DNA from 4 places in the Exiguobacterium sp. UBA1053 genome. Region 3 is predicted to be linked to each of the others. Evidence: riboswitches for the same ligand, from Rfam matches in the RefSeq annotation. Region 3 holds a riboswitch; each other region holds the start of a gene.
What was found. Region 3 has a riboswitch for S-adenosylmethionine ahead of msrA (peptide-methionine (S)-S-oxide reductase MsrA). Riboswitches for the same ligand answer to the same signal wherever they lie in the genome.

Region 1 (7,650 bases), on a different contig from region 3:
AAGTCGGGCTGTTCTTTGGCGAAGGAATGAAAATAATACTGCCCGCGCTCTTCACTCCACGTCCATGGGCTTGGCGCAAAGTACGAGCGCCAGTTGTTCGGAGGCGTCTCTTTCGTGCCATCCTGCCAGATATACCAGTCATCCTTATCGTTAATCCGCTCTCGCGACTGACGGAACCAGTCATGCTGGTCACTCGTATGGTTCACGACTAAATCGAGAATGACCTTTAATCCACGGGCATGAGCGGCCGTGATCAACTCCTGGAGATCTCCCATCGTTCCCGCTTTTTCCATGATCTCGTAATAATCGGCAATATCATAGCCGTTATCGACGTCCGGGGAACGATAACACGGATTCAACCACACGACATCGACACCAAGTGAAGTGATGTAATCAAGCTTATCGATGACACCTCGCAAATCACCAATCCCATCCCCGTTCGAATCCTTAAAGCTACGCCAGTAGACTTGATAGACGACTGCCTCTTTCCAGTTAGCTCGCTTCATCTTCCCACTCCTCTCCCTACTCTTTATTCCCGCTCCACTTATCTGTACCTGTTTATCCGACAATTTTTTTGAATTTCGAAAAAGTTCTTTTCTTTTGACTGAATATTCGTTATCCTTGACGACAATACCACGAAGGAGGCATTCATCCATGAAACATTTCGCTCCATCCATCGCCATTGATCGGCTTCCTGCTCCTGTCTTCGCTGAACTCGCGAACCGAATCGGTGCTGTAAAAGCTGCCGGACACGATGTCATCACACTTGGTCAAGGAACGCCTGACCAGACGACGCCTGTACATATTCTCGATGCCTTAAAACAAGCCATCGACGAGCCAACGAACCTTCAATATCCACCGTTTCGTGGACATGATTTTCTAAAGCAAGCCGTCGCACGCTTTTATGCGACTGAATTCGGTGTCACAATCGATCCGGCAACGGAAGTCGCGATTCTCCTCGGTAGTAAAGCCGGTATCGTCGCCTTACCGCAGACAATCGTCAACCCTGGAGAAGGTGTCATCGTTCCGGATCCAGGATACCCGGATTACCTGTCTGGCGCAGCACTTGCTGGTGCATTCCCGATCACGCTTCCGTTGCTTGAGAAAAATAACTTCTTACCGGATTACGACTTACTTGATACGACGGACGTCGAGCGTGCCCGGATGTTGTTCCTCAACTACCCGAGTAATCCGACGGGTGCGACCGCGACGGCAGAAGCCTTCGAACAGACAGTCGCTTTCGCCGATGCCCATGATATCTGTGTCGTCCATGACTTAGCATACGGCGGCATCAGTTTCGATGGTCCGACGCGAAGCTTCCTGCAGACGGAAGGGGCAAAAGACGTCGGGATCGAGCTATTCTCACTCTCAAAACGCTTCAACATGTCCGGCTTCCGGATCGCCTTTGCGATTGGTAATCCGTCCGTCATCTCAAGCATCGAGACGTACCAAGAACATCTCTACGTCAGTGCCTTCACACCGATTCAACATGCTGCGACCGTCGCCCTCACGAGTGACCAAACGTGCGTCCGCGAGTTAAGTAACTTGTATGAAACGCGACGCGATGCGTTGTTCGCGAAACTCGATGCGATTGGTTGGAGTGGACCACGACCGGGCGGTTCCTTCTTCGTCTGGCTTCCTGTTCCAGAAGGTTACACGTCCCAAAGCTTCACCGATCACCTGCTTGACGAAGCACATGTCGCCGTGACCCCGGGATCATTCTTCGGCGAATACGGTGAAGGCTACGTCCGGATTAGCTTGATTGCTGACGTCGAACGTCTAGAAGAAGCCGTCGATCGAATCGGAACGCTCAACCTGTTCCGGACACCTGTTGCGGAATAATTCTGAAAAAACATTTGACAGATGGGAATCATTTCCGTTAAAGTAAATCCCAACAGCATAACTACTTATCGAGAGCGACCGAGGGATTAGGCCCAACGACGTCCGGCAACCACCTGTAAGGAACGGTGCCACATCCTACAGAATGATCTTCATTCTGAGAGATAAGTTACGAAATCTTACACTTTCGTCGCTTTTTTCTGGTTGCTCTGCTACTAGGAAAAAGCGACTTTTTTTGTATGAGGAGATGAGCGGATGATTGAATTCAAACACATTACAAAACGGTTCGTTCGAGACCGGACCCCGATTTTCGCATTACGGGATGTCGATTTGACGATCCAAAAAGGAGAAATCTTCGGAATCATCGGTGAGTCCGGTGCCGGTAAGAGTACATTGCTTCGCCTGATCAACGGGCTTGAGCATCCGACACAAGGAACCGTCAAGGTCGACGGTGTCTCGCTCGGCGGGATGTCAAAAGCAGATTTGCGTCAACTTCGCTTGCGGACAGGAATGATCTTTCAGCATTTCCAATTGATCCAGTCGCGCAACGTCGCGGATAACATCGCTTTTGCGCTCAAGGCTGCTGGAGTCAAACGAGCAGATTTCCCGGAGCGAATTCGCGAACTCGTCTCGCTCGTCGGACTTGAAGGATTTGAGACGAACTTCCCGAGCCAATTAAGCGGTGGGCAGAAACAGCGCGTCGGGATTGCCCGGGCACTCGCGAACGATCCGACCGTCTTGTTATGTGACGAAGCGACATCAGCTCTTGACCCCGTTACGACACTACAGATCCTTGAACTGCTGAAGGATTTGAATGAACGACTCGGACTGACGATCGTCCTCATCACGCATGAGATTGATGTCGTCAAACAGATTTGCCATCGCGTCGCGGTCATGTCGCAAGGTGAAGTCGTTGAAGTCGCCTCAACCTATGACCTGTTTAGTCAAGCCAAGCATCCAGTGACGCAACATTACGTCGATACGGCATTACAAATCGAATTGCCGGAACGCATCTTACAGGCAACTCCAGGCAAGATCATCCGCTTGCAGTTCACGGGCGAGAAGACCGGTGAGAGTACGTTATCAGAAGCAATCCGCCGTTACGATATCTCAGTCAGCATCTTGCACGGCAAGGTCGACTACATTCAAGACGTCGCCTTCGGTGTCCTGATTGTCAGCTTGACGGGATCATCCGACCAAATCGCTCCTGCCCTCGACTGGCTCGCGACGGAACTTCATGCACTCGAGGTGATTCAGGATGTGGCTTGATCGTATTCAAACGATGTTACCTGAGCTCTTGAAGGCACTCGGCGAGACGGCGTGGATGGTAGGAATTTCACTTGCCTTTGCACTGGTCGTCGGGATTCCGCTCGGGATTCTCTTGTTCGTCACCGACCGGGGATTATTTTTTCAAAACCTTGCCGTCCGCCGTGTCCTTGACTTCGTCGTCAACATCGTCCGGTCGCTACCGTTCATCATCTTGCTGGTTGCCCTCATTCCGTTAACGAAGTTCTTACTCGACAATACGATTGGTCCGACGGCAGCATCCGTCAGTCTCAGTGTCGCAGCGATTCCGTTTCTCGCGCGACTCGTTGAGACGTCACTGCGCGAAATTCCGCCTGGTCTAATCGAAGCAGCGGAAGCATGTGGGGCGAAACCATTACGGATCATCGTCAGTGTCCTCTTACCGGAAGCACTCCCTGGCATCATTCAGAGCATCACATTAACGACGATCAGCTTGATCGGCTTCTCAGCGATGGCTGGTATCGTCGGCGGTGGAGGTGTTGGTGACCTCGCGATCCGTTTCGGTTATTATCGCTACGATAATCTCATCATGATCGTGACGATCGTCGTGCTCATCGTCATCGTTCAAAGTATTCAAGCACTTGGCAATCAACTGGCGCGAAAAACAGATAAACGCTAATCATACATACAAAGGGAGAGTGGAATCATGAAAAAACGATATGCCTTTTTAGCAACAGCCTTACTCGGTGCAGGAGTCCTCGCGGGATGTGGAGACAGCAGTGCTGATGAAAAGGACAAGACGATCAAGATTGGTGCGACAAGCGGTCCGTATAGCGACATGGTCAAACAAGCGATCCAACCGCAACTCGAAAAGAAAGGCTATAAAGTCGAAATCGTCGAGTTCAGCGATTACATCCAACCGAACATCGCTCTCGGTAGCGGGAACATCGACGCCAACTTGTTCCAACACTCGATCTATCTCAAGACGTTCTCTAAAGAAAAGAACCTCGATTTAAAAGGACTCATCACGGTTCCGACAGCACCGATGGGACTATACAGTAAGACAGCGAAGACACTTGACGACGTCAAGACAGGTGCTGAAGTCGCGACGCCGAATGATCCGACGAACCAAGCACGGGCACTGAACTTACTTGCGGAACAAGGCTGGATTGAACTGAAGCCGGATGTCGATCCACTAACCGTTTCAGAGAAGGATATCGTCAAGAATCCGAAGAAACTCGTCATTAAACCACTCGAGGCGGCTCAATTGCCACGCGCCGTCGAAAGTGTCGACATTTCAGCCGTTCCAGGGAACTTCGCACTTGCTGCGAAATTCGACTTACTTGATGCGTTAGCGCTTGAGACGATGGACGAACAATACCGTAACCTCGTCGCTGTCCAAACGAAAGATGCGGACAAGCAAGTCGCAAAAGACTTAAAAGCAGCCGTCGAATCGGACGCTTTCAATACAGTCATCGAAAAATCATTCAAAGGCTTCAGTAAACCTGAATGGGCAAACTGATGTAAAAAACGACCGGAATTCAACGAGATCACCTCTCTTTGAATTCCGGTCGTTTTGTGTTAGAACCGATACCACATCAGTTCTTCATCATGATAGATATCATCGATTTTCAGCGCCCGCGGTTCAATCGCGTATGATTCAAAACCAAGTGATCGATACAACGCTTTAGCAGCTTCATTCGTCCGGACGACCGAGAGATGGACTTGCTCAATCACAGGATGCTGCTTTAATGTACGTAATGCCTCTTGTACGAGGCGCCGTCCGATTTGCTGTTTTCGGGCGTGTAGCGTGACGTACATCGCAAATAAATTCGCTCGATGTTTCACCTTAACCGGTTCTAAGTTGACAATCGTGACGACACCGACGAGTTCATTTTCATGAAACGCACCGAACGTCATCGACTGTTCGCTTTCAAGACGAGTTGCGTACCGTTCGATGGGTCGATCTTTTTCTGCTTCATAATCAGAGCCGAATGCCTCCGGATGGTTTCGTAAGGCTTCTAACCGCAATGCTTTGTAACGAGTTGCATCTTCTGCCGTCAATTGACGTATTTTCAACTGCTCCACCCCCTACCTGTAGTATAGAACGAACTAACTCGTAAAAAAGAGGACGACATCGAGCGATATCGTCCTCCATTCTTCTATTTAAGGTGTTCGGAAATTAATCGTGAAGTACGGTGCGTTGTCTCGGAATGCTACACCGACATCCGCCTGCTTGAAGCTCTTTTGAAGGATGTTATCGCGGTGTCCTTTCGAGTTCATCAAGCCCCAATGCGCCGCAAAGACATTCGGATAGCCCATCGAGAGATTCTCACCGGCTCCCATGAACTTGATACCGCCTTGTTTCATTCGATCGAACGGGTCACGCCCTTGTGGATCCGTATGCGAGAAGAAATTGTTCTTCGCCATGTTTTCGCTGTGACCACGTGTAACCGGCTTCAGTGCCGTGTACGGTGCTAATGGATTTAATTTATAGTCGGCTCGTTCCCAGTTCATCAACCGAAGCATCAGTTTCTCATCTGTCGTTCGTAACGCATTCGACGTCGTACCGTAGAAGCCTTTTTTCTTCGCTTCGACGTCTTTTGGAATCGCAAGCGTCGCTTTGACTTTATTGCCGTCATGTTGATCGAAGAAATATGTCACGTAATTGCCTTTCTTCTCATAGACGGCGGCATGATCCAGATTCAACATGTAGTTCGTATTGCCTTTACGATAGGACTTCACTGCGGTCCAACCTTTTTTCTTCAAGGAAGATTCCGTATCCTTATTCAAGACCGCGCCTTGCGTCGTCACCCCGTTCTTGAAACGATACTTCCCATAATCTTTTCCATCCTTCGTCAAGGCGACGAATTCCTCCGTTGATGTCCGTCTGACTTCCCAGTCGTATCCCGGATACTCACTGCTATATCGATCAATCAGCTTGCCGCCGCTTTTCGGGTAATCGGCTTCTGCTTGTTCCATTGGAATGTTTTCGTAGCCGAAAAAGGCTACTGCTGCTACTCCGATGATTAGCCATTTTTTCATGCCCTCGTTTCGCCTCCTTCTATTTCATTACCTTTATTTTAAAAGAAAATCATTCCTTCGAACAGTCATCGGCTCTCATTTGTCTAAATCACATCTTTCGTCCACAAATCCGACATATTCCATGAGAGCGCTACCATTTCAAAAAAGCTTTTGTTTAAACGATTCTTGAAAGTATTTAATACACATACTAAATGATTTTCCCCTTTTATTAAAATGTGTGAACATTCTTTTATTTCATTCTAAACGATTTTTGATTGCTCTCCGATTCTCGACTCGGTATCATTAGAATTCGTAAGCCAAACTTTCAATGCTTTTCCAAATAACATAATGATATGAAGGAGTTGACCTATGGTTTTACTGTATTTCATTTATGAATCCATTGCTTTTTTGCCGATTCAACAATACTTATTTTCCGGCTGGATGATTCTTGTCGCGTTGACCGTATCGTTTAGCTTGGCTAATGCACATGAAGATGTCCGACTCAATCAACGGCTCGGTTTCGAGTTACTTGTTCCTGGATCGGGTATGCTGCTCTCTAAGAAGTTCATTCCTGGTCTTGCTATCATCCTTTTTTTAATCTTGATCCACTTCACGTATATGTTCCGCGCCATCCCTCTACCGATTGCTTTAATTTCGACACTCTCGATCAGTACACTCTCACTTCTTTCGCTTTTTATACCAGCACGCAAAAAAGCGGACCGCTAAGTCCGCTTTTTAATTTATTGATATTTTGTTGTTTCAGTTAGTTTATATTTATTCGACAGTTCGAGCCAAATCGTTTTTCCTTTGATCGTTTTCACTTGAATGTATGGACGACCTTGCGAAACACGAAGTGCGAGCAATTCACCTTGTTGGTCGGCATGTGTTTCACTTGCTTTATCCCAGTTGCGTCCTAGTTTTCGTTCAATGAAGATATGTTTTCCTTTTTGGACAGCGCGCCAGATGCCGACTTCTGCTTTTCCTTTGACCGGTACGGCCGTCTCTGCACCTTGAATTGAGATGATCGCTGGGTCGTGATCACTCGCGCTACCGTCTGCTTCCATATACTCTGAGTTGATGTTAACGATATCCGACGACGTATACGACTTCAAGTTATTCGAGATTAAGATATGGTCGAGCACTTGAGCGTTTCCGTTATAGACATACGAGTACCGCTCTGATTCCGGCAGATCATCGACTGTGTTCCACAAGTTATCGCCTTTTAAGATATCAAGCGTCTTCGAGAACTGGAAGTCATTCAAGTCACCGAGTACGACAACGTTCGATCCTTTGACTTCCGTCTTCAATTCAGAGACGAAATCTTGGACGATGTTCGCGATCGCATGACGCTGGACTTCACTTTTACGTACGACCGGCTGGTTCTTACCGAAGTCAGCTCCGTCGCCACCTTTTGAGTTAAAGTGGTTGACGATGACATGATACGAATCACCGTTGAAGAGGAATTCCGCGACAAGCGGTTTCCGTGAACTCGCGAAGTTCGGATCCGTCGGCTGAATGCGACCCGGGTTTTTCGTCAGCTTG
Region 2 (7,650 bases), on a different contig from region 3:
ATACGTGATGGCACCTTTTGATAGCGTGTCGACACCACCGAAGAGGACTTTTGCGTTGTCTTCAACGAAGACTTCTGTGACGACGTTGACGTTGTGCGCTTCATCACCATAAGAGACGAAGTTTTCGATATACGTCAGTTCGCTGTCCGCATCTGCGACGATGATCGCGTGATGGTAAAGCGCTGCGCCTGATTGCTCAAGCGTGTAGATCGCTTGCATCGGTACAGAAAGCTTAACGCCTTTTGGTACATAAAGGAACGTACCGCCGTTACGAAGTGCTGCGTTTAATGCCGCAAGACGATCTTCGTTAACTTGAACACCTTCCGTCATGAAGTACTTCTCGACGAGTTCCGGGTGTTGTTTTAATGCGTCTTCGAGCGTCGTGAAGATGACGCCGTTCGCCGCTTCACTGTTTTGCGCGTGAACAAGTTGTCCGTTACGCGTGACGAGCATGTGATCACGGTTTTCGCCGATCAATGCTTCGATATCTGAAGAAAGACCAGTGACGGTTTCGAGTTCCGTCGTACCTTCTGTGAAGTTCCAGCCTTCGATCTTGATTTTTTCTACTTTTGGCAATGCGAGCGTTGGGGCAAGATCAAGCGCGTCTTGACGCTTTGCGACCATCCAAGATGGTTCCCCTAAGCGAGTCGCACGTTCTGCCACTGCCTCGCGATTTACTGCAAGATTCAGTTCTACAGTCATCATGCTTCCTCCCTCGTCTTACGCTTTTGTTTCGATTTCGACGTCTTCGATGCCGAGTTCTTTTTTAACCCAGTCATAACCTTCTGCTTCGAGACGGTGTGCGAGTTCTTTACCACCAGACATGACGATTTTTCCGCCCATCATGATGTGGATGAAGTCTGGCTCGATATAGTTCAAGAGACGTTGGTAGTGCGTGATGATCAAGCAACCGAATTCAGGTGAACGCATTTCGTTGACACCTTTTGCGACGACTTTCAATGCATCGATATCAAGACCTGAATCGATTTCATCAAGAATCGCGATCGCTGGTTTAAGCATCATCATCTGAAGAATTTCGTTACGTTTCTTTTCTCCACCAGAGAAACCTTCGTTGAGGTAACGGTGTGCCATTTCTGAAGGCATCTCGAGAAGACCCATTTGTGAATCAAGCTCACGGATGAACTTCATGAGTGAGATTTCATCGCCTTCTTCGCGGCGCGAGTTGATCGCTGAACGAAGGAAGTCGGAGTTCGTGACACCACTGATTTCGCTTGGGTACTGCATTGCGAGGAACATACCCGCTTGTGCGCGCTCATCAACTTCCATGTCGAGGACGTCTTCGCCGTCGAGTGTGACTGAACCAGATGTCACTTCGTACGATGGGTGACCCATCAATGCTGATGCGAGTGTTGATTTACCTGTCCCGTTTGGCCCCATGACCGCGTGGATTTCCCCGCCTTTGATTTCCAAGTTGACGCCTTTCAAGATTTCCTTGCCGTCGATCGCGACGTGTAGATCTTCAATCTTCAAGTGTGAAGCCTTCATGTTAGAATCCCTCCATCTATTCATTTCGTGACTGACGATTCAGAACACGAGCGTTACTAATTTAGTATCATTCTAATCTTAAAGAAACATCGCGTATTATTCAAGCGTCATCGCTCGTTGATTTTTCTCAAAATCATGCGTTTTGTTGAGAATCATTCGAAAGTTTCACCGGTTCCTCGAGTTCCTCGATCGTCGAAGCCCGATGAATCCGTTGTGACAGTAAGAGCAGTGGTATTCCGAATAATGTCAAGCCCGCTAATATCCCGAAAATCGGTAACGGACGGTCCGCTCCATATAAACTTAACAAATGTCCTCCGGCGATCGGACCGATTGATTGTCCGATCGACGTCAAGCCCATCGCCCCGAAATAACTGCCCCGTAATTCTGGCTTCGCGAACCGATCGGTTAAGATATCAGTCATCGTGAACATCATGACTTCCCCGCACGTGAAGATGAACATCGCGACGATCATCAACCAGATCGCGTTCGCATTTCCCATGATGAACAATCCGATCGCAACAGTCGCAATCCCGGTCGTGATCGAGACGAGTGGTGACGTCTTGACACCAAACTTCATGATTGGATACTGGACGATCAAGACGGTGATTGCATTGATCGTGATTAAGATCGCATAGAGTGTCTTCCCGCCTTCAAGGAGTGACGTTTCCGTCAAGAACTGTGGCAAGGTCGAGTTGAACTGGCTGTAGCCAAAGACCCCGAAGATGATGCCGGCAAGTGCCAGCGTAAAGGCGATATCCGTCCGCAACAGACGAACCGTTGCTCCAAACGAGACCTTTTTCCCACCATGCGTCTCGGTGATTGGATAGCGTTTGAATAAGATACCGATCATCACCCCGTACACGATATAGACGAACGCCGTGATGTAAAACGTCGCGGACGTGTTCCCTGCACTCAGCAGCAAGGCGATTCCCGGTCCGATCGCTGCTGCGATGTTGATCATCGCGTAACGGATATTGAAGACGAACAATCGGTTCGCTTCGTCCGTCGTATCACTGATCAGGGCACGGGCGGACGGTTCAAAAATCGAGCGACAGACCCCGTTCAAGGCACTGAGCGTAAAGAATGCCCAGAATGTCTCGACTTGTGCCAGCGCGATGAAGACGACCGCGAACCCAATCGTTCCGGCAAGCATCATCGTCCGCCGTCCATAACGGTCTGACAAAGTACCACCGATGAAGCTCATGACGAGACTGGCGATCGCCGAAATACTGAGCACCCAGCCGACATCGACCGGATCAAACTTCAGGACGGTCGTCATGTAGATGGCGAAGAACGGCATCGTGATGAACGTTCCGAGACGCGAGAAAAACGTCCCGAACAAGACCCCGAGTGTCAACGGATGCAGTTGACGTATGCGTTGCATATGATTCCCCCTAACCCCTGTTTCAGACAAATGAAAAGCATCCTTCCATTATATAGGAAGGATGCCGGTTTCGGTGAACTTATTTGCTGACTGGAACGACCGCACCTTTGTACTTGTCGAGGATCCAATCTTGGTTTTTCTTCTCGTGCAGAACGTCAAGAAGTGCTGTGACACGCTTGTCTTTCTCATCGCCGTCACGTGTGACGATGATGTTGACGTATGGTGAAGACTCATCTTCTGAAGCGATCGCGTCTTTCAGTGGGTTCAGACCGTTATCGATCGCATAGTTCGTGTTGATGAGGACAGCGTCGCCTTCATTGTTTTTATAAGCTTGCGGAAGAAGTGATGCTTCGATGTTCGTCTTGAACTTGAGTTTCTTCGGGTTCTCTGCGATATCACCGAGTTGTGCATCTGTTGTTTTACCGTCTTTAAGCTTGATCAATCCTTCATTTTGAAGGAACGTCAAGACACGACCGCGTTCCGCGACGTTTGAGCTCGTCAGGATCGTTGCACCATTTGGTAACTTATCGAGTGATTTGTATTTCTTCGAATAAATACCGAGTGGTTCAACGTGGACGCCACCTGCGTTCGCGAACTTATATGATTTGTTTTCTTTCTCTTGTTGCTCAAGATACGGTACGTGCTGGAAGTAGTTCGCATCGATTTCTTTTGAAGCGAGTGCTTTGTTCGGAAGTACGTAATCTTGGAACTTCTTGATTTCAAGCTTGTAACCTTTTGCTTCGTATTCTTTTTTAACGTGCTCAAGAATCTCAGCGTGCGGTACGTTTGATGCACCAACGACGAGTGTTTTGTCGTCGCTACCTGATCCTGATGATTTTTCGCCACATGCAGCAAGGCTGATTGCTAAGACGGATACAGCAGCAGTACCTACGAATTTTTTCCAAACTTTCATGAATGATTCCTCCAATATGAATAAAATTTGAATTAACGTTTATCGATCGCACGGATCAGCAAATCACCAATGATTTGGATGACGAAGACGATCGCTAAGATTAAGAGTGTCGCAATGACGATGACATCGTTTTGAGAACGCTGGAATCCTTCGATGAAGGCCATGTCCCCAAGTCCACCTCCGCCGACTACTCCGGCCATTGCCGTATAACCGACAAGTGAGACGAGTGTGACCGTGATACCAGAAACGATGGCAGGCAACGCTTCCGGGATTAAGACTTTATAGATGATTTGGAACTTCGTCGCCCCCATCGATTCAGCTGCCTCGATGACACCTTTATCGACTTCACGTAACGCGAGTTCAACCATCCGACCGTAAAATGGTGCAGCACCGAAAATCAGTGCCGGTAATGCTGCCGTTGGTCCGAGGAACGAACCGACGATCGCTGTCGTAAATGGAATCAATAAGATCAGTAAGATGATGAACGGAATCGAACGGAAGACGTTGACGATCAAGCTCAACACTGAATAGAACGCCCGATTCTTGAACAATAACTCTTCGTTTGTCGCATACAATAGTAAACCAATGATCAAACCGAGAACGAATGTCGAAACCCCAGCGATTGCCGTCATATAGACGGTACTGCCTGTCGCTTCCCACACCATGTCCCAATCTAGGTTGTCAAAGAATGAAATCATCGGTGATCCACCTCCACTTCAACATCACTGGCTTGAAGCTTCGTGATGACCGCTTGTGTTGCTTCTGTTTCCCCGATCAACTGAATGAACAGTGTACCGAGTGCCCCTTCCTGCGATTGACCGACGTTTCCGCCGATGATATTGAACAGGACCGGTGAATCCTTCATGACTTCCGCGAGGATCGGGCTTTCCGCTGTCGATCCGACGAACGTCAACTGAACGATTTTTCCGGTTGGGTAGCGTTCGCGTAGTTTCGCGAACGTTAACTCGTTCTCTGACGGTGACGTCAATTGTTTGACGAATTCCTTCGTCATCGCTTGCTTCGGATGACGGAAGACTTCTGCGACCGGTCCTTGCTCGACGATTTTACCGGCTTCCATGACGGCGACCCGGTGACAGATTTTTTGAATGACGTGCATCTCGTGTGTGATCAAGACGATCGTTAGTTTCAGTTTTTCATTGATGTCGACGAGTAACTCAAGGATTGAGTCCGTCGTCTTCGGATCGAGTGCACTTGTTGCCTCGTCACATAAGAGAACGTCCGGGTTCGATGCCAGTGCCCGAGCGATACCGACACGTTGTTTTTGACCACCGGATAATTGTGACGGATAAGCTTTTTCGCGTCCGTCCAAACCAACGAGTTGGATCAGTTCCGCTACCCGTTCCTTGCGATGTGCTTTCGGGAAGCCACCTAGCTCGAGTGGGAACATGATGTTCTCTTCAACCGTCCGTGACCATAGTAAGTTGAAGTGTTGGAAGACCATCGAGACATTCTTGCGGACGCCTCGTAATTCTTTTGGTTTCAGTGATGTCATTTCAACACCATCGATTTGGATCGAACCACTCGTTGGTGCTTCGAGCATATTCAGTAATCGGATCAGAGTCGATTTCCCTGCTCCGGAATAACCGATTATTCCAAAAATTTCACCGCGCTCGATTGTCAGATCGACATTCGCGACGGCTTCGACCGCTCCGCGCTTTGAGCGATAAATCTTTCCTACGTCTTGTAAACGAATCACAACTGTCCCTCCTAAAATAAAAAAAGTGCGCGCGTTTTAGAGCAAACGCGCGCACTTTTCAGTACACAAAACCATTTGCTCTCATCTCCCAGACTTTTGTCTGCTGGAATTAGCACCACTTCGGATTAGATCCGCGGTTGCCGGGTTTCATCGGGCCAGTCCCTCCACCACTCTCGATAAGAGTTTCGGTATTAAGTTTGTAGAATATATTCTGAATATTAGCAGGGGTTATTTTTGTTGTCAAACAGTTTTTTCAGAAACTTTTTCGAGGAACGTGAAAGCACGTGTTAAGTCTTCTTTCAAATCTTCTGCGTCTTCAAGTCCAACTGAAATCCGAACGAGACCGTCCGTGATACCGAGTTCTGCCCGACGTTCTGCTGGGATCGACGCGTGCGTCATCCGTGCCGGAACGGAAATCAGACTCTCGACGGCACCAAGACTTTCAGCAAGTGTGAAGAAGTGTGTCGCCTCGACGAGTTTTTCTGCGTTCGCTGCTGAACCAACATCAAAGCTGATCATCCCACCAAATCCAGTCGCTTGTTTCGCTTGGATGTCGTGACCAGGATGCGATGCAAGTCCCGGGTAGAAGATGTTTGAGACAATATCTTGCGCTTGTAGGAACGCAACGAGATCATGTGCTGTCTCTTCGATCGCATCCATCCGGATACCGAGTGTACGAAGACCACGGACGAGCAAGAAGCTGTCTTGCGGTCCAAGCACGCCGCCTGTCGAGTTTTGGATGAAGTGCAGCTCTTCGCCGAGCGCATCATCTTTGACGACGACAAGTCCAGCGACGACGTCCGAATGTCCGCCGATGTATTTCGTCGCACTGTGCAAGACGATGTCTGCACCAAGTGCGAGTGGTTGTTGATGGTATGGTGTCGCGAACGTGTTGTCGACGACGAGTTTAAGATCGTGACGTTTTGCGATTGTTGCGATTGCTTCAATGTCCGTAACTTTCAACAACGGGTTCGTCGGTGTTTCGACGTAGACGATCTTCGTGTTGTCTTGAATCGCTGCTTCCGTTGCCGCAAGGTCCGTCGTATCGACGAATGTCACTTCGATGTTGAACTTCGGTAAGACGCGTTGCATCAAGCGGAACGTACCACCGTAGACGTCATCGGTCATGACGATGTGGTCGCCAGACTCAAGTAAGTGGAAGACGGCATGGATCGCTGCCATCCCAGAACCGAAGGCAAAACCACGTGCGCCACCTTCGAGATCCGCAATCAATCGTTCGATGCTCGTCCGTGTTGGGTTCGCTGTCCGTGAGTATTCGTATCCGTCCTTGAGTTGACCGATTTTATCCTGCTTGTATGTGCTTGTTTGATAGATCGGAGGTGTGACGGCTCCTGTTGCCCGGTCGACACCTGTTCCTCCATGAATCAATGCTGTCTTCTTACGCATGAGTTTCGTCCACCTTTTCAAAGATTTGTTGGCTCAAGTAGCGTTCGGCACTGTCTGCGAAGACGGTGACGATCGTACTGCCGGGGTGACGCTTCGCGATATCAAGCGCAGCAACGAGCGCTGCACCTGCTGAACTACCAACGAGTAATCCTTCGCGAGCAGCGAGTGTATGAACCGCGTCAAATGCATCGCGGTCAGAAATCGTATGAATCTCGTCGACGAGTTCACGCGGAACGAGACTTGGCCATTTTGCTGTTCCAATGCCTTCTGTCTTATGAGGACCGGCTGGACCACCATTTAAGACGGAGCCTTCCGGTTCGACGATTGCTGCTTTTGTACCGAGACGTTGTTTTAAGAAGTCCGCTGTTCCGGTGAACGTACCACCTGAACCACAACCGGCAACGAACCAGTCGATGTGCGGCAAGTCCGCAATCAGCTCAGGACCGAGTGTCCGCTGATACGTGACTGGGTTCTCTTCGTTTTCGAATTGTAACGGAACGTAACTGTTCGGAATTTCCTGACCGAGTTCTTTTGCCCGGTCGATCGCCCCTTGCATATCGAGTTCAGTCGGCGTGTTGACGACGGTTGCGCCGAGTGCCCGCATCAACGTCTGCTTTTCCTGACTGAATTTTTCCGGAACGACACAGATGACTTGGAGATCGTATTTCTTAGCGGCGAGCGCCAAGCCGATGCCGGTATTCCCGGCTGTCGGCTCGATGATCG
Region 3 (7,650 bases):
CTGTATCGAAGCACTTGGTTTACCAAGCGAAAAAGTCAATGTCAACGGCGGTGCGATCGCCTTCGGTCATCCACTCGGTGCAAGTGGGGCGCGGATTTTGACGACATTATTGCATGAGATGCGCCGGACGAACCGGACGTATGGTCTCGCGACGATGTGTGTCGGAGTCGGACAAGGGATCGCACTTGTCGTCGATCGGGAGGGACTCGTATGATTCACTTAGAACGAGAAGGCTATATTGCGATCGTCCGGATTGATCGTCCGGAACGTTTGAACTGTCTCGATTATCCGACGCTTGTTGCCTTGCAGGAACAGGTCGATGCGTTATCGGTCGACCCGGAAGCGCGGGTCGTCCTGTTCACAGGCACGGGAAAAGCATTCAGTGCGGGTGCCGATTTAAAAGAACGCGTGCATCTAAACGAAGAAGAAGTCCGGCGCAATGTCCTTGCGATCCGGAATGTCTTCACTTCGATCGCACAATTGCCGCAACCAACAATCGCAGCCGTCAACGGTCACGCGCTCGGCGGTGGGTTCGAGTGGATCCTTGCCTGTGATTTCCGTTTTCTCGTCGAGGATGCACTCGTCGGCTTGACTGAAACTAGCTTCGGGATCATTCCAGGAGCCGGTGGAACACAACGCTTGCCACGACTGATTGGGGAGACGCGGGCGAAGGAATTGATCTTCACGGCGAAAAAAATCGATGCGATGACAGCAGAACGGTACGGACTCGCGACAGCCGTTGTTGCCCGGGAAGCGTTGATGACGACGTGTCTTGAGTTTGCTAATCAGATGTTACAGAATGGTCCGATTGCCTTGCGCCAAGCGAAGCGAGCGATTGATCAAGGGCGGGATGTCTCACTCGAAGAAGGAATACAGCTCGAAACAGAGGCTTATGAAGTCGTCATTCCGACGGCTGATCGTCAGGAAGCGCTACAAGCCTTCGCTGAAAAACGACCACCACGCTTTGAAGGAAGATGAGGATGGTCGACGTTTGAAATAACCCGTATACTAACGATACACACTATGAACGACTGAAGAGAGAGTGAATACCATGAGTGCGAACACCCAATCGATGATCTTTACGATTTACGGCGATTACATTCGCCATTACGGCAATCAAATTTGGGTCGGGAGTTTAATTCGACTCGTCAAAGAGTTCGGACATAACGAACAAGCCGTTCGGGTTGCTGTGTCCCGAATGGTTAAACAAGGCTGGCTCGTCTCCGAGAAACAAGGAAATAAAAGCTTCTATTCATTGACACCACGTGGGGTGGAACGGATGGAGGAGGCCGCACGCCGGATCTACAGATCAATACCGCACGACTGGGACGGGAAGTGGCGGACGCTGATGTACACAATTCCGGAGGATAAACGCCAGATTCGTGATGAGCTCCGCAAAGAACTGACTTGGAGTGGGTTTGGCAACTTATCGAACGGGGTTTGGATTTCACCGAACCCGCTTGAAAAAGAGGCGGAACGATTGATCGCGTCGTATCAGATTGAAGAGTATGTCGATTTCTTCGTCGGTGAATACCACGGTCCGAAGCAGGATCAATCCCTCGTCGAGCGTGCGTTTCCGCTGGAGGAATTGCAGGAGCGTTACGAAACGTTCATCACGGATTACAGCCGGCAATACATCGTCCATCAAAGTCAGCTCCAACTCGGAGAAATGACGGATGAACAGTGTTTCGTCGAACGGACGATGCTCGTACATGAATACCGGAAGTTTCTATTCACGGATCCCGGATTACCGCAAGAACTGTTACCAGATGCTTGGAGCGGACATCACGCGGCGCTCTTGTTCGAACAATATTACCGATTGCTCGCACAACCAGCGAGTCGGTTCTTCGAATCGATCTTTGAAGAGACGCACGATGTGTCGCAACGCAGTGCCTCGTACGACGCGGCGGAACATCCGCTGTTTGCAGAGCGGTGAGCATATATTCGAATGAAAAGAGCGGGACGGATCAGTTGATCCGCCCCGCATTCGTGTCATTCAGATGTGTTCTGTTCAGCAGATTCTGCGAGAATATTTCGGAAGGCATATCCTTTATCGACATAAGAATCAATCGACTCCTGAATCATCGCGAGATCCGCTTCTGTTAGTTCACGCACGACTTTACCGGGTGAGCCGATGATCAGCGAACGGGGTGGGAAAACTTTTCCCGATGGAATTAGCGTATTCGCCCCGATGATGCATTCTTCACCAATCTCTGCGTGATCAAGAACGGTCGCACCCATTCCGACGATCGAACGACGTCCGATTTTGCAACCGTGTAAAATTGCGTTATGTCCGACCGTTACTTCATCTTCAATGACGACGGGTGCCCCTTCATAGAGATGAATCGTCGCGTTGTCCTGGATACTGCAGCGTTTCCCAATTGTAATCGGTCCTTCGTCACCGCGTAAGACAGCGTTGAACCAGACGGTAGACTCGGAACCGATCGTGACGTCTCCAATCAGATAAGCACCAGGAGCGATGAATACATCGGAGGCAACGTTCGGATGAATCGATTGATACGGAATCTTCATAACAGAATGACCTCGTTTCTATAATAATATGAACTACTATTCATTCCATGTCAGTATAGCATGTGAGTGAAGTAGAGAACGGAGGAAAGACATGTTTCCGATTTGTGAGCTCTTTAAAATTCGATATCCTTTGATCCAAGGAGGAATGGGTAACATTAGTCATGCGGCGCTGACGGCAGCGGTGTCGAATGCCGGAGGACTCGGAACGCTCGGGTGCGGGACATTGTCGGTCGATGAAGTGGCGTCGCGGATTCACGAGACACGAATGCTGACGGATCAACCATTTGCCTTGAACATCGCGATTCGGGTGTCTCCTTATACGGAAGCACTGATTGATCTCGCGATTGCAGAAAAGATTCCGGTCGTCTCCTTGTCGGCAGGAAACCCGACACCGTACATAGAGCGACTTCAAGCTGCCGGTATCAAAACGATTGCTGTTGTCGCTTCAGTCAAACAGGCGTTAAAGGCAGAACAGGCAGGCGCTGATGTACTCGTAGCGGAGGGAGTTGAAGCAGCAGGCATCAATTCACCGCTCGAGTTGACGACGTTGACCTTGATTCCGCAACTCGTCGATCGGGTCAACATACCGGTCCTTGCAGCGGGTGGGATTGGCGACGGACGTGGACTAGCAGCTGTCCTGTTGCTTGGTGCGGCTGGCGCACAGCTCGGAACACGGTTGATTGCGACGGAAGAGGCGAAGGTTCATTCGGCATACAAGGCGCACTTAATGGATGCGACCGATACCGATACACGCATCATCGGACGTTCCGTCGGATTCGTCCGACGTGTCCTTGATGGTCCTTACGTCGAACGACTCACAGTAGAGACACCTGCTGCTTTTCTCGATCAGACGAATGAGTCGTATCATATTACAGGCGCTCTTGAGGGCGATGAGGAGAAAGGATATGTCAACGCTGGACTGGTTGCGGGATTGATTCATGATGTGCCGACTGTTGCGGAGTTGTTTACGCGCATGATGACGGAAGCAGAGGAACAGCTGAAACAAACGACGACTCGTTTTACGACATGAGCATATAGTGAGGGACCCGTGATGCCACTTGTGGACAGCGGGTTTTTTCATGTTTTTTTGAAAATGGGACATTTGTCCTTTTCAAGTAGGGCACGAGTAAGGTCTACTCTAGTGTAGAGATTAAAGGAGGAGATGACGTGCAAGGAGTCGTGTTTGCTTTGATGAGCGGTCTGTTCATCGCCCTGCAAGGCATATTCAATGCGCGCCTTGCGACAGGCGTCGGACCGTGGTTGTCCGTATTGATCGTCCACTTTGTGGGTCTGATGGGTTGTTTAGTCATTTACAGTTTCGTACGAGATCGGAAAATCGGTGGCTTCCGTCAGTTACCATGGATTTATGCGAGCGGCGGTTTGATTGGCGTGCTAGTCGTCGTAACGGAACTGACAGCAATCCAAAAACTCGGGATGACATGGGCGATGTGTTTATTACTCGTCGCACAGATTTTATGTGCGTTTGTGATTGATTTAAAGGGATGGTTCGGTGTCTTAAAAAAACAAGGAAATCGTGGTCAATGGGTTGGTGTGGGTCTCATACTTGCAGGAGTTGCGATTTTCTCACTTGCCTAAAGGGGGGAAATGAACATGGAAAGCGTCATTCAACAGTATGGACTGGATACGATTTTGACGGAAGAGACGCGCGCTTGGTTGCGTCAAGAAACCTTCCAAAAAGGGGAACTCCTCTGTACGACAGGGGCAGCGATCGACCGGATGTACTTCATCGTCGCAGGCAAAGTTAAGATATCTGCTGCCTCGTCAGAAGGGAAACAACGGATTCTACGATTCAAGACACCACTGACAGTGATCGGTGACGCTGAGTTCATCAACGAACGGGAAGTATTGAATACGGTCGAAGCGGTGACCGACGTCGAGGTGTTGAGCGTACCGTATGCGATTTTACGCGAGCACAATACGACGAACGTCTTTCTGCAATTTTTATTACGCACGATCACAGCGAAGTGGTATGCCGACTCGAAATCAGCGTCGCACCATGTATTGTATACAGTTGAAGAGCGATTTGCAGGATATTTGTTGTCGATCGCTTCTGAAGCCAGTGACAGTTTGTTTTATCAGGAGATGCGGACGTCGAACCTGCATGACGTCGCTGACTGGCTTGGAACGAGTTATCGCCATCTCAACCGGATCATCACGAAATTATGTGAAGAGGAGATTCTCGTTCGACGACGCGGGAAAATCATCATCGTCGATCTGGAGCGGGTTCGCGAGAAGGCGAACGGTAACAGCTATGAGTAAGGAGGAACGAACATGGTAATAGGCATCGTGTGTGCCGTGTTGGCAGGGATGTTAATCAGTTTACAGACGGTATTGAATGCTCGGATGAGTGACGCGTTCGGTGCTTGGGCGACAACGACGCTCGTCTTCTTCGTCGGCTTCATCGGAGCAAGTGTCACGTATGTTCTGTTTCGTGGTGGAACAATCGGGCAGATCCAAAACGTATCACCACTCTATTGGTTTGGTGGACTTGTCGGTGTTGGCGTCGTTTTTTGTGTCATGCGTGGAATTCAATTACTTGGTCCGTCCGTCGCGATCTCTGTCGTTCTGATTTCGCAGTTAAGCTTTGCTCTCGCTGTCGATACGTTCGGCTGGTTCGGTTTACCACAAATTGATTTATCGTTCGGTCAGCTCATCGGTCTCGCCGTCATGGTATGTGGGATCTTCGTTTTGAAGCGGTATCAAGTCGTGGCGCCGGAAGAGAAGGCGGCGGATCAAGTAGAACGTGTTTCATGACTTATTTTTTTCATAACAATGAAACAGGTCAGCAAACCAACGTTTACTGACCTGTTTTTATATGCATTTTTTTGAATTAAACCGTCGTCGTATCTTTCCATTCCTGCTCGATGAAGGCATCGCGACCAGAGGCAGCACGATCTTTTTTATAGTGTTCTGGATTTTTCTTATGGAAGTCTTGATGATACTCTTCCGCCGGATAAAATTCAGAAGCGGCATCGATCCGCGTTACGATCGGTTGTTTGAAACGATTGCTTGCAGCAAGAGCGTCACGAGAAGCGATCGCTGCTTCATGTTGAGCGTCCGTATGATAGAAAATCGCTGGTGCGTACTGCGTGCCGCGATCTTGGAATTGACCTTCTGCATCCGTCGGATCCGTTTGTGGCCAGTAGAGTTCGAGCAGACGCTCGTACGGGAACAGACTCGGGTCAAACGTGATTTGGACGACTTCGAGATGTCCCGTCGTTCCTGTTTTAACTTGCTCGTATGTCGGGTTATCGACGTGTCCGCCCATGTAACCCGATACGATTCCCTCGATTCCTGGTAATTCTTCAAATGGTGTCACCATGCACCAAAAACATCCACCTGCAAATGTTGCTTTTTCCATCTGTCTCTTCCTCTCCGTGGGAAATCCCCATTGTATGTCTGACAGCGAGAAAACGAAAACGACTCCTTCGCTTGGTTGCAAAAGGAGTCGCCGCTTTTTATCAACCAAAGCTTTCGCTTTGCTGGTCGTAGCACCTTGCTATGCGCAGGTTGCTGGGACGTCATCGATCCAGATCTCTCGGTCCACTCTTGATAAGGGTATATGAAGTTGATGTCATTCGTTATCATTGTTGTGATGATACCATTCAAAAAGAAATAAAGTCAATCCTTAGGTTTCAAGGCACGTAAAACCGTCGCTCCGAGTGTCTTCGCACCAATCAACAACGCCTGTTCGTTGATTTCGTACTGCGGATGATGCTGTGGATAGTTGACGCGACCGTCCGTATATCCGGAGCCAGTAAAGAAATAACTTCTCGGGACATGTGTTAGATAATGCGCGAAGTCATCCGCAGCCATCATTGGTTTGAGTGCCCGGACGGATGCTTCCGGTAAGAAAGAAGCGGCTTCCTGAACAAGTTTTGTCTCGTCCGGATGATTCCAGAGTGCTGGATAACCAGTCGTGAAGTCGATTGAATAGGTAGCACCGATGCCGGCACATGTCGTTTTGGCGACAAGATCGACTTCTTGTCGGAGCTGATGCCGCAATGTCTCATTGAACGTCCGGATTTCCCCGACGATGCGTGCTTCACCCGTGACGATGTTCGGAGCCGTTCCCGCATGGAAAGAACCAATTGCAAGAACAGCAGGCTCAAACGGATCGACCCGTCGACTGACGAGATGCTGTAAGTTGCAGACGAGCTGCGCTCCAGCGACGAGTGCATCTTTTGTTTTATGTGGTGCTTGGGCATGCCCGCCTTGACCGTGGACGATGATTTCGAATTCGTCGATCGCACATAATGTATGTCCTTCCCGAAACCCAATCGTACCAACCGGTAAATCATTTTCGAGATGTGTCGCAAAAATCGCATCGACACCTTCGAGGACACCGGCTTCAATCATTTGAATTGCTCCACCGGGAAAGACCTCTTCACCATGCTGGTGAATGATTCGAATCGTTCCTTGCAATTGATCACGTAACGGATAGAGCGTAGCAGCCAGGGCCATCACCATTGCCGTGTGACCATCATGCCCGCAAGCATGCATGATACCAGGATGGATCGACCGGAAAGCAAGCGTTGTCTCTTCCTGAAGTGGTAATGCGTCAAAATCTGCGCGGACAGCAATCGTCGGACCAGGTTGTTTACCTTCAATCGTCGCGACGACCCCACGACCTCCAACGGCTGTTTGATGAGGAATGCCTCGTTCTGTGTAAAAGGCAGCAATCCGTTCTGGTGTGCGGACTTCTTGGAAGGACAGTTCCGGATGCCGGTGGAAATCACGACGTAACGCGATCATCGTGGGTTCAAATTGTTCAAGTGCTTCAAAAAGTTGAGTTTGCATCTTCAAGCTCCTTTGACGTGTGTCTTTTCGTGAAAATGGGTACAGATACAGGTAATCACGAAAGGGGATAATGAAACATGGGAGAAATCGTCGTCAACGCTGTACTTACAATCAAAGCAGGACTCGCGGATCAAGTTTTCCCGATTCTACAAACGGTCTATCATGCCTCACAAAAAGAAGAAGGATGCTTACGTTATTCCTTGCACCAATCGATCGAGGATGAGCATCAATTCATGCTGTATGAAGTGTATCGGGACGAAGAGGCGCTTGAAGCGCATATCGCATCCGATCATTATA
Region 4 (7,650 bases), on a different contig from region 3:
CCTCGTGTGGGCGTTGGCAGATATCTTCATGGGACTGATGGCGATCGTTAACTTGTATGCGATCTTCCGTCTCTCGAAAATCGCGAAACTAGCGCTCGAAGATTATGTCGTGCAACGAAAAGCTGGAAAAGAGCCACGATTCTATGCGGACTCGATTCCGAACTTGCCAGGGAAAGATACGCTTGAAGCATGGCAAGAATCAGAAAAAGACGAAAAAGCGATTTAAGGAAGAGGGAGTCAGAGAAATCTGGCTCTTTTTTTGTATAGAACGAATTTAAAAAGGGAATACAGAGTACAGAAGGGAGGGGGAGAATGGAAAACGTACATTTCGTCCGCGTCACGGATGCGGTCTGGGAGTCGTTCGGAAACGATCCCCACATCATCATGGACTGGATTTTATTCATCCATGAGACACAACCCGATCATGAACAATTGTTCGCTCTCGAACAGACGAACGCCATCTATCATTTGATGAATCAAATCGATATCTATATTGATCAAGACACACATTACAACCTGGGACGAGCAATCGTTGGTGAAGAGTTGATTGTCAACGAAGATAAAGCGGCGATTGTCGGTATTCTTCCCTTGCCACTCCTCATCATCTCGGCTGAGGTGATGCGGAATTTTGATCAACGGGCACTCGCTTCGATTCATGATGAAGCCGGAACACCAGGCGAATTCGAGGATATCTGGGAACAATTCGCCGATTTACGCGCCTATTTTCAAAAGGCAGAAGAAGCGGAAGATACGATTTTAATTTATTATGTCTGATCAGCTTCAATCATAAAAAAAGAGACCCGCTTCCAAGTCGTAGACTGGAAACGGGTCTCTCGTCGTTCAGATGAATCAAGAGGCTGACTCAAAAAAGAATGACGCGTCTTTTCACGCCCTTTCCTCAGGCGAGACACAAGCCAGTTTTCCTGCTTTATTCAAGCAGGAAAGCGGGTCTTGTTTGTCTCTGACAGCGCAAAGAGGCACTTTTCCTGTAAGAGTTGCGTGAAACGCGTCATTCTTTTTGTTACGAGATAGGGTGGCAGATCATCGTTCTGCCACCCTTCTCTTTGTGGAAACGGACTTTTGAGTCAGCCTCATCTTTTATGTGAATCGCCAGATTAAAAATCGATTTCGTCCGGATCCGGTCCGAGGCGGACATCCGTTGCGATACGATCAATTTTCTCAAGATCATCAGCATCGAGTTGGAAATCAAAGACGTCGAAGTTTTCCGCAATGCGTGCTGGTGTAACGGATTTTGGAAGAGCGACGATGCCGTTGTCGAGATGCCAACGTAAGACGACTTGTGAAGGTGTCTTGCCGTGTTTCTCTGCGATTTCCTTGAAATCGTTGATTTCGAGGAATTTCCCTTGCATGAGTGGGCTCCATGCTTCGACTTGAATGTTGTGATCTTGCAAGTATTCGTGCAGTTCGTGTTGCGGTAATTGTGGATGCAACTCGACTTGGTTGATCATTGGTGCCATCAAGCCCTCTTCTGCCAATGTATCGAGGTGATGTTCTTTGAAGTTCGAGACACCGATCGCTTTGATCTTGCCTGCTTCATACAGTTCAACCATTGCTTTCCACGCTTCGATATAGCCTTCGACCGGCCAGTGGATAAGATAGAGGTCAAGATAATCTGTTTCGAGACGTTCGAGCGATTCTGCGAATGCTTCCTTCGTCCGACCGGCACGAATATCATCGTTCCAGACTTTTGACGTTAAGAAGAGATCCTCACGTTTCACGCCGCTTTCCTTGATTCCTTTTGCGACACCGCGCTCGTTTTTGTAGACAGCAGCCGTATCGATATGACGATAGCCGACACGTAATGCTTCAGCGACAGCAGCAGGTGCTTCTGTCTCTTCATCTACTTGCCAGACACCGAATCCGATTTGGGGAATCGTAATACCGTTTGAAAGTTTTGCGTATTGCATGTGTTACTCCTCCTCATAAAACGTAGTTTAGATTTGCTCGTTTAGTTTAGCATGAACGAACGAAGACGTCCGTTTCCATGCTCATGTAGGAATGAAATAAGGTAAAATAGAAAAGAATCGTGAGATTTAATCGTGTGTTAAAAGAGGGGGAGAAAAGATGGCTCAAAAGAATAAAAAGCTATCCAAATGTACTTGGCTTAGCATTGGCGCCTTGTTAGTAACGCAGGCAGTGGGTCTGTTTCTTAGTGCGCGAAAGTCAGGACGTAATCCATGGGTGTGGGGAGGCGCTGGACTCGTTCAGTTCCCGCTTCCGGCAATCGCTTACTTAATCTTAGAACGACAAGCGAAGCAGAATAAATAATAAAACAGGTCCAATCGTCGACGCGATTGGACCTGTTTTATGGTTACGAAGAAATTTTTTCTTGCTTCGTCGCTGTCTTCTTCATGCGTGGTAAGCCGAAGAAGATGGCAATTGATCCACAGACGAAGAGGAGGAACGGATAGAACAGATACGGAATCAGTTCCGGTGAAGCCGTTTTCGTCAATTCTGCTGCGATCAATAGTTGTGCTCCATACGGAATGATGCCTTGAATACCACAAGAGAAGATATCAAGGATACTCGCCGATTTTTTTCGATCGACTTCATACGTATCGGCAATTTCAGCTGCCAGTGGTCCAGCGACGAGAATCGAGATCGTATTGTTTGCAGTCGCGAGATTCGTTGCGCTAACGAGTGCTGCCATACTGAACTCGGCACTACGACGCTGTGAAATCTTGCGTGTCAGCGTCTCTTTTAAGAAGGCGATTCCACCGTTGAACGTAATCAAGCTGACGAGACCACCCATGAGGAGCGTCAAGATGGAGATCTCCGCCATGCCCAACATGCCTTCAGACATCGAGAGGACGAATCCACTTAAGCCGAAGCTACCATCAATCATACCGATGATGCCGGTGAGTAGCGTACCACCAATTAAGACAAGGATGACATTGACGCCGAAGATCGCAAGAACGATGACAGCGAGATATGGAATCAACTTGTAGAATTCAAAGGCTTTTGCTTCGACGACGTCACCAGAACCGGAAACGAATGCGAGCAGGATGACCGTCAAAATAGCAGCCGGTAGGACGATCATGAAGTTCGTCCGGAATTTATCGCGCATGTTCGTTTTTTGGGTTCGGACGGCAGCAATCGTCGTATCCGAGATGAACGACAGGTTATCGCCGAACATCGATCCACCAACGACTGACGCTGCTGCGATCGCAACGTTGATGCCTGTCGCTTCATGAATACCGAAGGCGATCGGCGCGAGTGCAGCAATCGTTCCAGTCGATGTTCCCATTGCCATCGAGATGAAGGCAGCGATGATGAACAGACCACTCATCAGTAATGACGGAGGTAGGAACGTCAAAGCAGCATTGACGGTTGCATCGATGGCACCGATTGCTTCTGCCGTTCCAGAAAACGTACCGGCTAATAAGAAGATGAAGACCATGATCATGATATCGGGATTTCCGGCACCCGTTGCGATTCGTTCGACCGTTTGATTGATGGATCCTTTCGTTGTGATTGCAGCAAAAATCAAAGCGATCAGTGCGGCGATAAGGATCGGAAATTTGTAAAAGTCGTCATAGAAGATCCCGGCTCCGATGAAGAGAACCAGGAATACGACGAGAGGAAGCAGTGCCCATTTGTTAGGCGTGATCGTTTCATTCATTGTTGACACCTCGTTTCTCAAAGATACAAAAAAAGACCCCTTCGCAAGAAAGAAGGAGGTCTTTATGAAATAAAGACGCTCTTCTTATCTCTCAAGCTTTCGCTTGCTGGATTTGGCACAGTACGAATCAAATCGTCCGCTGCCGAAACATCATTGGGCCAGTCCCTCCGTTTCTCGCGATAAAAAGAAGTCATTCAATTGTTGTAAAACACGTTTCTTACCGTACCGCATTGAGTAACGCGTGTCAACTGTACTTTACTGAAGTGCCTTTTTCAATGTTTGGACGTTTTCTTCCATCAACTTGAAATAAGAACTGTTTTGTTGCGCTTTCGTGACCGACTCTAGATTATGAATCGTCACGGATTCAGCTCCGATTTCTTTTTGGATGACACGTGCAACCTTAGGTGAGACTGTCTCTTCGAACGCGACGTATTTCAAATCATGCATCCGTGCTTCTTTCACTAAAGCGGCCAGTTGCTTTTGTGACGGTTCATCAGAAGGAGAAATTCCCGCGATCGGCAGTTGTGTGAAACCATATCGTTCTGCGAGGTAACCATAAGCGGCATGCGTAACGAGAAGCTCTTTTTTCGAACCATCAGCGACCGCTTGTTTGAACTCTTCATCGAGTGCGTCAGCTTGTTGATCGAACGCCTTTAAGTTTTTCTCGAATGTTGCTTTGTCTTTTGGTACTTCTTTTGATAGAGCAGTTGTAATCGAGCGTGCCATTGCTTTTGCGTTGACAGGGTCGAGCCAGACGTGTGGATCGTATTTTCCGTGGTCATGCCCCTCTTCTTCATGCGCATGTTCATCTGTTGCATGATCATCATGCCCTTCTTCTTCGTGGGCATGTTCGTCTTCTGTATGCCCTTCTTCTTCATGTGCATGAAGTGTAGCATCCGATTCTAGCAAGTTGACATCCTTACTCGTCTCGACGAAGCGGACATCCGTGCCTTTTAGACTCTCCTGGATTTTTTTCGAATACGGCTCGAGCGTCGTACCGGTTAAGAGGAATAAGTCGCCCTTGGCAATCTCAGTGAGTTGTTTTGACGTTGGCTCGTAAGAGTGGGGGTCTGCTCCAGGTGGGACGATCATCTTGACGTCGACTTGATCCCCACCGATTTCACGGGCAATAGCAGCCGTCGCGAACGTTGATGCATAGACTTCTGTCTGGGTTTTATCTGAAGTCGATGAATCGGTATTTGAACCGCAAGCAGCGAGGACACTTGCACTCGCGAAGGCGACCGTTAAAGCAGGAATGATTTTTTTCATTATATGATACCTCCATTATTAAAACGTAACTATTCCGATTTGGACTTTCTCACTATAGCGGAACGCTGATGAAGCGTCAAGTAGGAATACCGAGACGTTCGACATCTTTTAAAACGGGGTAAAAGGATAATAAAGTGAAGAAACTGGTACGTCTTTTGGAGGTGATCAAGTGAAACGTGAAACTGCATGGCTAATGGGGGGAGCTGCGTTATTGACGACGGCAGCAGCGGGAGCGAGTATCTGGAACAATTATGGTGCATTGCTTCGATGGACCGAACCCGCCTTGCCACTCACAGAAAAACAACTGGCACCGCGGACGCTTACCTACAAACAGGTGGGAGACCGCATCTTACAGCTCGATCTCTATTATCCACCGGGTGAGGGACCGTTTCCAGTTGCCATCTACGCACACGGTGGTGCATTTGTTCGTGGAGAGCGCGATGACATATTCTGCTTTAGTCCAATCGTCGACCGTCTGCTTGAACTCGGAGTTGCCGTCTGTAGTATTGATTATCGTTTGTTCGAAGAGGGCAGTTATTTTCCGGATAACCTCGAAGATGTACGGGATGCGTTATGTTTTTTGAACAAGGAAGCGGAGGATCTTCGCATTTTAAGAGGTCGGATGATGGTGTGGGGAGACTCAGCCGGAGCTGCACTCATGCTGACGACGGCACTTGCCCCATCTGCTTTCGTTGGTGAGCGTGATGAGCGCCACATGCCATTGATCAGTGGTGTGATCGCTTTATATCCACCGACGAACTTTTTGTTGTTTAATTTCATTCAGACTTGGATTGCCCACATTAAGTTCTACAAGGGGGGACGAGAAGAATGGCGCAAGCTGATGACGCACGTCTCACCCGTCACACATTTATCGTCGGATGCCCCGCCCATCATGCTCTTGCACGGTAAAAAAGATCCAATCGTCCCGTTTTCTCAAGCTTTGCATTTTGTTGAGAAGGGAGCGGATGTCGGAGCCGATGTTCGTTTGTTCTCCTTTCCGAATGGCACCCACTCACTTGCCAGTTTCGCTCAGACGGAAAATCCGTTAAAGATTGAGCGATTGCTTGAACGAATTGAACGTTTCACCTGTCAGGTGCTACTGTTGGCACCGCGACAACTTCCGAATGGAAAACATGATACAATCAGTCATATTTCTTAAATGAGGGAGACAGAGACATGACTGAAATTTGTTTAGTGCGGCATGGTCAGACGGATTGGAACTTAAACGAACGGATTCAAGGAAGAGAAGATATTCCGTTAAATGCAACAGGAAGAAGACAAGCGGAACTCAGCGCCGCTTATCTATCGAATGAAGAGTGGGATGTCTTGTTAGCAAGTCCCTTGTCGCGTGCCGTTGAGACAGCGGAAATCATCGGTCGTGCTGTTGGTTTAACGATCACAGCGACAGACGAGCGACTTGTCGAACGCGAATTCGGAGCCGCTTCCGGTGAACCGGTCGCAGCGATTTACGAAGCCGTTCAAGCGAACGATACGACACTTGTACCAGGTCTTGAAACGGAACAAGCCATCCAGGACCGCGTGTTCGAGGCGCTACAGGAAGTGACACGCATGTATGAGGGGAAACGAATTCTAATCGTCTGTCACTCGCATACGATCAAGGCAGCCTTATCATCGATTGATGAGACGTTCAGTTACCGGACACCTTTGAAAAACGCGTGTGCGAATTATATCCAGCATACGGATCACTATACGATTGACCGAATCAACGTAGCGGATCACATCACGGATGAGGTCGAAAAACCTTAAGAAACGGGTGCGTTCGGATGCTCTGTCAAATATTGCTTGAATGTTTCTTTAGCGATGCTTGTGATATGGGCGCCACGTTTCGAACGACGATCCTTATACTCTTGAACGAGTTCTTCGCCAGCGAATCCATCTTCGACGACTTCGCGTAAAATCGATTCAGATAAATCATTTTTCATCATGACCATCTTACCCGTGAAGACATACGAGACGTTTTCGCTTAAGACAGTCCGTTCGAGAGGCGTGACGATCATCGCGGCAGGGTCATTATCAGGTCGTGAGATCGTGATTTCAATCAAAGCACGTAAATGTTTTGTGAACAATTCATCGACGATCGGCTGATCCGTTGGAGGAACGACGATTTCTGCAACCCACTGTGCCGTCTGTTCGGTACTGACCGTTAATCCGTCCTGAATGGCGACGGGAATCGTCGTATCACGTCCTGACTCATCCATTAAAATGCGTAATGTGCATAACTTAAAGGTTTTCATGAAAAAATGCCCTCCCTTGATCGCTTACGATTTTCCTACAGTATACCGTGAGGAATGTAAGACGGGAAACTTTTCCTGACGAAATTCGTATGAACTATGTTTAAATAAGACTAGATACTACTAAACAGGAGGATCGTTCATTATGCCGCAAGTACTCATTGGAATATTAGGAATCCTGGGTATCGTTCTACTTGCCCACCATATCATCATGTATTGGCATGCTGAACCGACAGACCGCCCGACGCTTGCATATCGCATTGCGCTCCTGATTGCCTGTTTGCTACTCATTAGTGGAAGTGATCATTTAATCAGTATTTTCTACGCGGATTCCTTAGCTGAATTCGGTCAACGCATCACGTATATCGTCTTCATCGGAGGTGCACTTGGCTTCGCATGGTACTTTCGTAAGAAGATGGAACAAGCGCCAACAGAAATGACACCTGTCGGAAACGAAGCAGGATTAACATGAGAAAAAGCGCCGTT

Region 1: another riboswitch for S-adenosylmethionine. It lies ahead of B3G15_RS12135 (methionine ABC transporter ATP-binding protein); the one in region 3 lies ahead of msrA (peptide-methionine (S)-S-oxide reductase MsrA).
Region 2: another riboswitch for S-adenosylmethionine. It lies ahead of B3G15_RS11165 (methionine ABC transporter ATP-binding protein); the one in region 3 lies ahead of msrA (peptide-methionine (S)-S-oxide reductase MsrA).
Region 4: another riboswitch for S-adenosylmethionine. It lies ahead of B3G15_RS06995 (Na+/H+ antiporter NhaC family protein); the one in region 3 lies ahead of msrA (peptide-methionine (S)-S-oxide reductase MsrA).

What each region holds. Positions count from the first base shown of each region.
Region 1 covers NZ_DCDO01000013.1:870,104-877,753, forward strand. Annotated here, with positions in the region: gene B3G15_RS12125 (alpha-glucosidase) at 1-506, opposite strand, end outside; gene B3G15_RS12130 (aminotransferase class I/II-fold pyridoxal phosphate-dependent enzyme) at 655-1,842, shown strand; SAM riboswitch class I at 1,905-2,010, shown strand; gene B3G15_RS12135 (methionine ABC transporter ATP-binding protein) at 2,095-3,108, shown strand; gene B3G15_RS12140 (methionine ABC transporter permease) at 3,098-3,763, shown strand; gene B3G15_RS12145 (MetQ/NlpA family ABC transporter substrate-binding protein) at 3,791-4,606, shown strand; gene B3G15_RS12150 (GNAT family N-acetyltransferase) at 4,666-5,163, opposite strand; gene B3G15_RS12155 (CAP domain-containing protein) at 5,251-6,129, opposite strand; gene B3G15_RS12160 (hypothetical protein) at 6,478-6,834, shown strand; gene B3G15_RS12165 (FN3 associated domain-containing protein) at 6,849-7,650, opposite strand, start outside.
Region 2 covers NZ_DCDO01000013.1:675,302-682,951, forward strand. Annotated here, with positions in the region: gene sufD (Fe-S cluster assembly protein SufD) at 1-702, opposite strand, end outside; gene sufC (Fe-S cluster assembly ATPase SufC) at 721-1,506, opposite strand; gene B3G15_RS11150 (MDR family MFS transporter) at 1,640-2,890, opposite strand; gene B3G15_RS11155 (MetQ/NlpA family ABC transporter substrate-binding protein) at 2,970-3,803, opposite strand; gene B3G15_RS11160 (methionine ABC transporter permease) at 3,836-4,501, opposite strand; gene B3G15_RS11165 (methionine ABC transporter ATP-binding protein) at 4,498-5,520, opposite strand; SAM riboswitch class I at 5,599-5,703, opposite strand; gene B3G15_RS11170 (bifunctional cystathionine gamma-lyase/homocysteine desulfhydrase) at 5,761-6,927, opposite strand; gene B3G15_RS11175 (PLP-dependent cysteine synthase family protein) at 6,920-7,650, opposite strand, start outside.
Region 3 covers NZ_DCDO01000006.1:39,048-46,697, reverse strand. Annotated here, with positions in the region: gene B3G15_RS05510 (acetyl-CoA C-acyltransferase) at 1-214, shown strand, start outside; gene B3G15_RS05505 (enoyl-CoA hydratase-related protein) at 211-978, shown strand; gene paaX (phenylacetic acid degradation operon negative regulatory protein PaaX) at 1,052-1,936, shown strand; gene B3G15_RS05495 (gamma carbonic anhydrase family protein) at 1,993-2,532, opposite strand; gene B3G15_RS05490 (NAD(P)H-dependent flavin oxidoreductase) at 2,624-3,562, shown strand; gene B3G15_RS05485 (DMT family transporter) at 3,700-4,128, shown strand; gene B3G15_RS05480 (Crp/Fnr family transcriptional regulator) at 4,144-4,812, shown strand; gene B3G15_RS05475 (DMT family transporter) at 4,825-5,307, shown strand; gene msrA (peptide-methionine (S)-S-oxide reductase MsrA) at 5,384-5,914, opposite strand; SAM riboswitch class I at 6,009-6,112, opposite strand; gene B3G15_RS05465 (M20 metallopeptidase family protein) at 6,175-7,353, opposite strand; gene B3G15_RS05460 (putative quinol monooxygenase) at 7,431-7,650, shown strand, end outside.
Region 4 covers NZ_DCDO01000011.1:11,757-19,406, reverse strand. Annotated here, with positions in the region: gene B3G15_RS07015 (alanine/glycine:cation symporter family protein) at 1-226, shown strand, start outside; gene B3G15_RS07010 (hypothetical protein) at 313-774, shown strand; gene B3G15_RS07005 (aldo/keto reductase) at 1,116-1,928, opposite strand; gene B3G15_RS07000 (hypothetical protein) at 2,086-2,289, shown strand; gene B3G15_RS06995 (Na+/H+ antiporter NhaC family protein) at 2,333-3,643, opposite strand; SAM riboswitch class I at 3,725-3,829, opposite strand; gene B3G15_RS06990 (metal ABC transporter solute-binding protein, Zn/Mn family) at 3,899-4,912, opposite strand; gene B3G15_RS06985 (alpha/beta hydrolase) at 5,082-6,071, shown strand; gene B3G15_RS06980 (histidine phosphatase family protein) at 6,089-6,679, shown strand; gene B3G15_RS06975 (YwpF family protein) at 6,676-7,167, opposite strand; gene B3G15_RS06970 (hypothetical protein) at 7,310-7,636, shown strand.